Regions from separate parts of the Bradyrhizobium sp. CCGB20 genome, predicted to be linked through region 3. Evidence: riboswitches for the same ligand, from Rfam matches in the RefSeq annotation. Region 3 holds a riboswitch; each other region holds the start of a gene.
The links. A riboswitch is a leader RNA that binds a small molecule or an ion and turns the genes downstream of it on or off. The one in region 3 is predicted to bind cobalamin.
Positions count from the first base shown of each region.

Region 1 (3,272 bases), 220 kb from region 3:
TCTCGTAGGTGCGCGACGTCGTCAGCAGCAGTGGCACCTGCGGTGCGAGGATGAAGATGTTGGCGACCGTCGGGTCCGCCGCCGTCGCGTACTGGCTGTACAGCATGACGCCCGGGGTGACCTCCCAGGTATAGCCGACCCGGCCGGTGACCGGGTTGAACGTCTTCGAGAACGGATAGCCGCGGTCGGTGCGCAACACGCCGTCCGGCGAGAAGCGCGTGCGCGACAGCTCGATGTCCTCGAAGCGGATGCCGCCGATCAGTGCGAAGCTCGAGGTCAGCTTCAGCCGGTCCTCGAACGCGAGCGAGGCGGAGTTGAGGTGCGTGTAGATCTTCTCGTCGCTGCGTGGCCCGTAAAGCCCGCGGTCCGGATTGATCAGGTCGACCGTGTCCGAGAAGAACAGGGTGTCCTGCGAGACGTTGAACTGCGAGCTGCTGGCCATGACGGTGGCGACGAAACGGTTGTCCATCCCACTGAAGTTGGAATTGACGGTGAGGTCGGTGATGTTGCCGTAGAGCCGCTGCGCGTGATCCAGCGCCAGCCGCTCGCGATAGACGTTGTTCGGCCCGGAATCGTCAAACGAGTTGATCTCGTTGTTGAACCAGTGCCGGTGCGCATCATAGCCGTAGACCTGGCTCCGCAGCGAGACGTTGTTGGTGATGTCCCACTGGAAGCCGCTGCGCAGCCAGAGCTCGCTGGCGCCGCTGTGATTGTCGAGCACGTTGTAGGTGGTGGTGAGCGTGCGCGCGTCCACGGTGACGGGGTTGAGCGTCCCGGTGTGGCCGTTGAGATAGTAGTTGGTCCACTGGCCCGAGACGATGCCCGATGTCGGCACGATGCCCGGCGCGTTGGCGGGCACCAGCGGCGTGCCCCAGTAGAAGCGGTCCTTGTCCTGCCTGTATTCGGCCGCGCCCCAGATCTTCAAGCTCTCGTTGACGCGGTAGTTCAGCTGTCCCGAGACGTTGCTGAGCTTCGCATAGGTGTCGTCGATGAAGCTCTTGTCGTTGGAATGGCTGATGTCGAAGCGGTAGTCGAGGCCGTTGACGAGCGTGCTGCCGCCCGATCCGTATCCGGCGCGATAGCCGTTGAAGGAGTCGTAGGACGCGAACGCGTCGTTGACGACAGGCCCGGTGTGCGGCGCCTTGGTCACGTAGTTGACGGCGCCGCCGGTCGCGCCAAGGCCGGCGATCAGCGAGTCAGGCCCCTTGATGATCTCCACCTGCTGCAGATTGGCGGTGTCCATGGGGCGGCCGGTCATGGTCGACGGCCCGATCGAAATGCCGTTGTAGAGGGTGGAAATCTGGTCGCCGGAAAAGCCGCGCATCGAGAAGATGGCGGGTGCGCCGGGCGCATCGCCGCCGGTCACGCCGACCGCCGCCTTGGCCGCGTCAGTGGTGGTCCTGATGCCGAGGAGCCGCATGGTCTGCTGGTCGATGACCTCGACGGTCGCCGGCGTTTCCCGTGCCGTGATCCCGAGCCGGGAGCCGACCTCGGTGACGGCGGCCGTGTTGAGCGGCGTCTGCACCTGATCGCTCGGAGACTGGGTTGCCGGAACGGCGACGGCTGAGGCGGCGCGATTGCGCCCCGTGGCCCGGCGCGCGGTCCGCGACCTCTGATTGCCGGGGCTGACAGCAGGAGCCGGCCTGGGTGTGGCCGGAGAGACGGTCACCGGGTCGATCTCGCGGGAGGCGTTATCGCGGGCCGCGGCCTGCGCCACCGCGACGGAGGACAGCGATGTCGAGAGCAGCAAGGCGAGCACGGCAGGCATGGCCTGCGAGACGCTGATCCGGACACGCCAATACCCCGGCGCAATGCCGGCATCGAAATGAAGATTTTGCACAACAACGCTCTGCGGCGACGCAAACAGACCGTCACCGCGGTTGCCTTAGTCATCTGCCTTCGCCCCAGGCGGCAGATGCACCGGCTACTTCAAGACATCGGGGCACCCCGCCCAATGCGTTCGCGCGTGACTCATGGCTGGCAGCAGGTTTCCTGGCTCGCGGGTCATCGCCTTCGACCGCCTTCCCAGAGGCCCAAGCGGGGCTCCAGTGGTTCGTTTGGTCGTCGGCTATCCGCCTACAGTTGCGGGGGCAGCCGCGGAATTGCCCACCGATGTGGACGCACCGCATTCCCTTAAGTAGCCCTTGCGGACACTACCGATCACGAAACTGGCATCCGGCGATGAGCCCGTCAACATCCGCCGGGCCTCTTCGGCTGGCTGGTGCTGCGATGGCGGCATTGTGTTGCTGTTTTGCCCGAGCTGTCGCCTGGTCGCAGCTCCAGCGCCCGGCCACTTCCGGTCTACGCGGGTGAGCCGCGGCTGTCAGGAAGGCGCCTGTGCGCCGCAACCGGTCTACCTCCGCTTGTCCGCGGCCCCGAACTCGCCTTCGACAGCCTTCATTTGAATGATGACGAGACAGTTGAACGCGACCACTCTTCGTCAAAAGGTCTGAATGAGGTCGGGAGAGATGAGCACTTGTCCGGCATGTGGCAATGCATCAACTGCCAAATTATTCGAAGTGACCGCAGATCAGGCCTCTCGATCCTTCGTCAATCCGCGCCAGTATCCGGATCGCTTTCGAAAATTAACACACCACCTGTCGGTTCTCTGGGGGCGCGACACCTGCGATATCCGCAAATGCGCAGATTGCGGATTCGGTTTTGCAGATCCCTTCGTCGCGGGGGGCGCGGAGTTTTATAACCTGGCCGCGCCGCACCCTTCCTATCCAGCCATGAAATGGGAGTATGCAAGGACAATCGAAGAGCTGAACGGCCTCGGCACCGCCGGAAAAACTGCGATCGATGTGGGGGCGGGGTTCGGGTATTTTCTCGATCACATCAAGGACAGATTCTTTCACGCGTCCGATATTTACGCGGTCGACTACAACGAAACGGCGCAACAGGCATTGCGATCGAAAGGCTACAAGACCTTTTCGGTCGACTTTCGAGAGGAGGGCTTCGCCCCCATGAAGGAGGCCTTCGACGTCATCTTCATGTTTCAGGTGTTCGAGCACATGGACCGGGTAGATGACGTCTTCGCTCGATTGAAATACCTCCTCAAGGCGAAAGGCTCTGTCTTCATCGCCGTGCCGAACGAAATCCGAACGAACTACATGGAGTGCCATGGGTCGCTCATAGACATGCCGCCGAACCACATTGGTCGCTGGACGAAGGAAGCGTTTGATGCCGTATGTCGGCGACATGGCCTGCAATTGACCATCTGCGAGCGGGAACCATTCAACCTCCTGAAGTTCCTCAAGGAGGACATCGTA
Region 1 is NZ_JANADN010000001.1:3,097,018-3,100,289, forward strand. It holds gene NLM15_RS14295 (TonB-dependent receptor domain-containing protein) at 1-1,768, opposite strand, end outside; cobalamin riboswitch at 1,965-2,173, opposite strand; gene NLM15_RS14300 (bifunctional 2-polyprenyl-6-hydroxyphenol methylase/3-demethylubiquinol 3-O-methyltransferase UbiG) at 2,469-3,272, shown strand, end outside.
Region 1: linked by a shared signal. The riboswitch ahead of NLM15_RS14295 (TonB-dependent receptor domain-containing protein) and the one ahead of NLM15_RS15240 (energy-coupling factor ABC transporter permease) in region 3 are both predicted to bind cobalamin.

Region 2 (3,272 bases), 1.6 Mb from region 3:
TTGGGGTAGGCATCGACGAACGTTCCATCCGTGTGCCACAGGTCGGCTCGGCTACCGGCGCGAGCCGAATCAAGCTCGATGATCGACGCTGTTCCATTAATGGCACCGCGCATCGGATGAGCCGCCAGACTTCCGAAACGAAGAGCAAAGCGCTCCTGTTCGGCGTCGTCGAGATGTCCTTGGTCGCGAAAGAAGACAACCTTGTGCTCGAGCAACAGCTCATTGATGGCGGCGATCGTTTGGTCGGGCAGATCGCCCGAGAGCTTGACCTTTCGAATTTCTGCGCCGATGCGCGCTGCGCGTTTGATGACGTCGGCGCGAGGAATGACACTATCCGAGACGATCATTGCATTCACAGCGGCACTCTCCAAATTGAGAGATCTGCGGTTCGATCGCCAGAACAAGCTACTCAGCTGGGATAGAACCTGTCGAACGCCACGTTGCGGACAGCATAGCGCCAATCCGTCAAAACCGAGTGACCCCGAGGAGCCGATTTATGCGCGCTTCGGGGTCTCGAAGAGGTGAGGTCTGGCCTGCGTGACGGTTTCTTATCTATTGATTGACCGAATCTGTCAGTTGGATCAATTGCTAACATTGGTAGTTGACTGAGGCATAGGCTTTACTACTCGCTGGCCAATTGATGCAGAAATTGCAGCTCCGTTCAGCGCCGAACGCGCAAAAAAACACCAGTCGGGTGGATAGAGGAATGAGAGAGGGCCCGTGAGATCGATCCTGATGGGAAGCTCAGCGCTAAAGAGCCGCAGTGCTAATCTCATGCGATCGGAAGTCCCAAGAGTAGAGTTGTTCGATCGGTGTTACCGTCCTCACAGCGTCGGAGGTCCAACACCATCGGCGACGCGATCATATGGCCTTCCCCCAGCGCTCCGGGGCGAACAAGGCTTAGGAAACACGTTACGGCGCAAGGTTAGCGTTTTTCGGCCAAGCTCGTCGGGCTGATGCAAGCGCAGAGGTTTACACCATTGATTGCCACGGACTTAAGAACCTCATACCTGCCAGCATGCCGCGGAAAAGGTGATCATGAGGTTGACGTAATCCTTAGGTTACAGATAATCGAAGGCGTCGAGGTTCTTCAGTCTCGCCTGATCTGGAGCTAAGAGGGAAGCCGGTGCGCTCTGGATCCTTTCGGGATCGAAGTAATGCCGGCGCTGCCCCCGCACCTGTAAGCGGCGAGCCTGCATTCACACGTGTCACTGAAGCAGACGCTTCGGGAAGACCGGATGTAGGCGATGACCTGCGAGCCAGGAGACCTGCCCCGACAACATAATCGTCCACGGGCGGGGTGTCCGGTGGTACGCTAAAGCAGCAGGCGCTTCGCAGCCCTCCTGCTGCGTCCGCCATGGCTGCCCCCCAACAATGGGGTTAAAGCTATGTCTATTCTCTCACTTCCTGTCGCAACACTCGGCATGCCACGTATCGGGCCACGCCGCGAACTCAAGCAGGCACTCGAAGGCTTCTGGGCCGGTAAGATCAGCAACCAGCAGCTTCTTGAAACTGCAGCCGGTCTTCGTGTCGCAAATTGGGCGCGTCAGAACTCGCTTGGCGTCACCGTCATCCCGTCAAATGACTTTTCACTCTACGATCAGGTTCTCGACACGAGCGTCATGGTTGGTGCCATTCCGGAAGCGTATGGCTGGGACGGCGGTCCGGTTTCGCTGAAGACTTATTTCGCTATGGCGCGCGGCTCGCAAACCGAGGATCATGAAGCGAGTTGCAGCCACGCCGATGATGCCCGCCCCTCTGCCGCGCAGGAGATGACCAAGTGGTTCGATACGAACTATCACTACATGGTGCCCGAATTCCATCAAGGTCAGACCTTCAGGCTCTCCTCCCGAAAGCCGATCGAGGAATATGAGGAGGCGAAAGCCCTTGGCTATCAGACGCGTCCTGTTCTGGTAGGACCAGTCACCTTCCTGAAGCTTGGCAAGGGCGCCGATCTGACTTTTGATCCGATTTCGCTGCTCGATAGCCTCCTGCCGGTCTATGTTGAGGTACTCAAGGAACTAGCGAAACGCGGAGCCGAGTGGATTCAGCTTGATGAGCCGTGCCTTGTGATTGATCTTGACGAGACCACGCGGAATGCGCTCCAGCGCGCCTATAAGCGTCTCGCCGACGACGTACCTGGCATTAAGGTCATGGTTGCAACTTATTTCGGGGCGATCGGCGACAATCTGTCGACCGCTCTGGAGCTGCCTGTGGCCGGACTGCACGTCGATCTTGTTCGCGCTCCCCAACAATTGAATCAGATTGAATTCGGCGCCCGCGCGGACCTTATGATTTCGCTCGGCGTGATTGATGGTCGCAACGTGTGGCGTTCCAACCTGTCGGCGCTTGTGGACCGGCTCAAGCCCGTCGTTGCCAGGCTCGGCAAGGATCGCCTGCAGCTGGCGCCCTCCTGTTCGCTCATACACGTCCCCATCGACCTTGAGCTCGAGACCGAGCTCGATTTGGACGTGAAGAGCTGGCTTGCATTCTCGGTTCAGAAGATCGGGGAACTCGCGGCCTTGGCGAAAACGCTTGCGGGCGATGAGAATGTCGCCGCGCTTGCCGAATCAGACCTTGCGGCAACGGCTCGCCGAGTATCCTCAAAAATCCATGACACGGCCGTCGCGCAGCGGACGGCCACGATTGGCGATGATATGCGCCGCCGCAATAGCGCGTTTGCGAGCCGGACCGAAATTCAGCGCAAGCGATTCGGCCTGCCCCTTTTCCCCACGACGACGATCGGATCATTCCCGCAGACGACCGAAGTTCGCAAGGCCCGCGCGGCCCATGCCAGTGGGAAGTTGACAGACGTACAGTATGAACACTTTCTGAAGAAGGAAACGGCTCACGCCGTCCACTGGCAGCAAGACATCGGGCTCGACGTGCTCGTCCACGGCGAGTTCGAGCGCAACGATATGGTCCAATATTTTGCTGAGCAGCTCTCCGGATTCGTGTTCACCAAGCACGGTTGGGTACAGTCTTACGGCTCTCGTTATGTTCGCCCTCCGATCCTGTTCGGTGACGTCTCCCGGCCGAAGCCGATGACCGTTCGGTGGTGGAGCTACGCGCAATCGTTGACCAAAAGGCCTATGAAGGCAATCCTTACGGGGCCCGTGACGGTCCTGAATTGGTCGTTCGTCCGTGACGACATTCCGCGCAGCGAGGCCTGCCGACAGATCGCGCTCGCGATCCGTGACGAAGTCGCCGACCTCGAAAAGGCCGGTGCAACCATGATCCAAATCGATGAGGCTGCGCTTCGCGAAGGTTTG
Region 2 is NZ_JANADN010000001.1:1,674,648-1,677,919, reverse strand. It holds gene NLM15_RS07745 (TauD/TfdA dioxygenase family protein) at 1-356, opposite strand, end outside; cobalamin riboswitch at 1,067-1,291, shown strand; gene metE (5-methyltetrahydropteroyltriglutamate--homocysteine S-methyltransferase) at 1,389-3,272, shown strand, end outside.
Region 2: linked by a shared signal. The riboswitch ahead of metE (5-methyltetrahydropteroyltriglutamate--homocysteine S-methyltransferase) and the one ahead of NLM15_RS15240 (energy-coupling factor ABC transporter permease) in region 3 are both predicted to bind cobalamin.

Region 3 (3,272 bases):
GCCGGCATCGCCGTGTTCGGCGCGCTGCCACGCCATGCCGAGATCAGCCTGCCGAAGCGGCATCTCGGCCTGGTGCAGGCCGAGGAGCAGGCCGAGATCGGCAAGCTGATCGACGAGGCCGCGCGCTTCGTCGCCGAACATGTCGATCTCGATGCGGTGCTGCGTTCGGCAGCCAGCTGGTCGCCGCAGCCTGCCGCGAATGATCTGAATGTGACACCGCCCGGCCAACGCATTGCGCTGGCCCGCGATGCAGCCTTCTCCTTCGTCTATCCGCATATGCTGGAAGCCTGGCGCGCTGCGGGCGCCGAGATCTCGACATTCTCGCCGCTTGCCGATGAAGCGCCTGACGCGAGCGCCGATGTGTGCTGGCTCCCCGGCGGCTATCCCGAGCTGCATGCCGGGACAATCGCGGCCAATGCGCACTTTCGCAGCGGCCTGCGCGCGTTCGCTGACACACGGCCGGTGCACGGCGAATGCGGAGGCTATATGGTGCTGGGAACCGCTTTGACCGACGCCGACGGCGTTCGCCACGAGATGACCGGCCTGCTTGGCCTCGAGACGAGCTTTGCCAAACGCCGCGTGCATCTGGGATATCGTCTCGCTGCGCTCGCCGCCCCGATGCCGGGGCATCAGGTCGGCGCGCGGCTGCGCGGTCACGAGTTTCACTATTCGACGATCGTCGCGCAGCCGGACACGCCGCTGGCGGTCGTGCACGATGCAACAGGTGCGGTCATCGCCGAAACGGGCTCGCGCCGCGGCCACGCCACGGGCACCTTCTTCCATCTGATCGCGGAGGACCGGTGAGCGGTTTTGTCACTTTCATTTCGGCCGGCCCCGGCGACCCCGAGCTTCTCACGCTCAAGGGCGCCGCGCGGCTGCGGGATGCCGACGTCGTGCTGTATGACGACCTCGCGTCCGGCGCGATCCTCGATCTGGCCCGGCCCGGCGCCAATCTGGTCGCGGTGGGCAAGCGGGCAGGGCGGCCCTCGACCAAGCAGCACCATGTCAACCGCCTGCTGGTCGACTATGCCGCAACCGGCTCGCGCGTCGTGCGGCTGAAGTCCGGCGATGCCGGCATTTTCGGGCGGCTGGAGGAGGAGCTCGACGCGCTGCGCGAGGCCGGCATCGGCTACGAGATCATTCCCGGCGTCACCTCGGCCTGCGTTGCGGCGGCGCAAGCCGGCATTCCGCTGACCCGGCGCCATACCTCGCGCCGGGTGCAGTTCGTGACCGGGGCCGACGTCACCGGCGAACTGCCGCCAAACCTCAACTGGGCGGCGCTGGCCGATCCGGAGGCGACGACCGTCGTCTATATGGGCCGGCGCACTTTTCCGGCGCTTGCCGCAAAATTGATCGAGCACGGCCTCGCCGCGGACACCCCGGCGCTGTTCGCCGAATCCCTCGGCCGTCCGGACGAGCGGCTGATCCGCACCACCGTGACCGAGCTGGCCGAACGGCTTGCGCGAGGCGGCGCAGCCTCGACGGCGGCCGTGATCCTGTTCGGTGCTCTGGCGGGGGATTATCCGTCGTGACGGCGCCGGCCGCCGTTCGCCCCTTGACGCCCGGCTTGCGAAAGGGGCACACATGGGATGCATGGTGCTCGACGCGGCGCAAAGCGCCGGAGCATAATCGGGAATGGGGGTGGGCGGACCCAGTTGCGGCGCCCAAAACCCCAGCCGCCCCCGCGACTGTAAGCGGTGAGGGACTTCGATCAGCCACTGGGCCGCAAGGCTCGGGAAGGCCGGAGAATCCCAGTGAGCCGCGAGCCAGGAGACCGGCCCTGCACGTTTTGAGGCCAAGGCCGTCGGGTGTGACGGCAGGAAGGATCTGAGCCATGCATATCGAACCCGGGGTCGTGACGGGCGCCAAGCTCGTGTTGAGTTACGCAACCGGCATCGCCGCAGGCGGCGTTGCCTTGAAGCTGGCGGTCGAGACCGTGCGCGAGCAGGGCATTGGCTCGTTTGCTGCGCGCACTCTTGTCACCACGGGCCTCGTCTTCGTCTTCTTCGAGATCCTGCCGCACTTCCCGGTCGGCGTCTCCGAGGTGCACTTCATCCTCGGTTCGACCTTGTTCCTGCTGTTCGGCGCCGCGCCCGCGGCCTTCGGCCTCGCGTTCGGCCTGCTGCTCCAGGGCGTGTTCTTCGAGCCGCCGGACTTGCCGCAATATGGCATGAACGTGACGACACTTTTGGTGCCGCTGTTTGCGATCCAGGCGATCGCCTCGCGGATCATTGCGCGCAACACCGCCTATGTCGACTTGAAGTATCGTCAGGCGCTGGCGCTTTCGACGACCTACCAGGCCGGCGTGATCGCCTGGGTGGCGTTCTGGGCGCTCTATGGCTCCGGCTTTGCCATGAGCAACCTCGCAAGCATCGCGACGTTCGCGGCGTCCTACGCGCTGGTCATCGTGATCGAGCCGCTCGCCGATCTTGCCGTGCTGGCCTTGGCGAAGTCGCTGCGCGGCGTCACCGCGCCCGGCCTCGTCACACCGCGCCTGCACAACGCGGCCTGAGAGACCAGGGGCGGCCGTGAGGGCCGCCCCTGATACTCGCGATGCTCACGCTCTCCCTGATAGGCATCGGTTGCGGCGATCCCGAGCAGCTTACGCGCGCCGCGATCGGTGCCATCAACGCGGCCGATCTCGTCCTGATCCCGCGCAAGGGGACCGCGAAATCCGATCTCGCCGATCTCAGGCGCACGATCTGCGCGGATGTGCTGGCAAACGACAAGACCCGCATCGCCGAGTTCGATCTTCCCGTGCGCGACGCGACTGACGCGGACTACCGCAAGGGCGTGGATGATTGGCACGATGCCGTTGCGGCGGCCTGGTCGCAGACGATCGCGGATCATCTGGGAAGCGAAGGCAAGGTTGCGCTGCTGATCTGGGGCGATCCCTCGCTCTATGATTCCTCGCTGCGCATTGCGCGGCGGCTCAATCCCCTGCCTGAGATCGAGGTCGTGCCCGGCATCACCTCGATTCAGGCGCTGTGCGCGGCGCATGCGCTGCCGCTCAACGACATTGGCGAGCCGTTCCTGGTCACGACAGGGCGTCGCCTGCGCGAGGGCGGCTGGCCGGCAGGCGTCGATACCGTGGTTGTGATGCTCGACGGCGGCACGGCGTTCCAGTCGCTCGATCCAGCCGGGCTTTACATCTGGTGGGGCGCCTATCTCGGCATGCCCGATCAGATCGTCATGTCCGGTGTACTCGCCGAGGTCGGTCCGCGCATCGTCGCTGCGCGACAGGATGCGCGCGAGCGGCACGGCTGGATCAT
Region 3 is NZ_JANADN010000001.1:3,320,939-3,324,210, forward strand. It holds gene NLM15_RS15230 (cobyrinate a,c-diamide synthase) at 1-804, shown strand, start outside; gene cobA (uroporphyrinogen-III C-methyltransferase) at 801-1,532, shown strand; cobalamin riboswitch at 1,578-1,798, shown strand; gene NLM15_RS15240 (energy-coupling factor ABC transporter permease) at 1,835-2,512, shown strand; gene cobF (precorrin-6A synthase (deacetylating)) at 2,554-3,272, shown strand, end outside.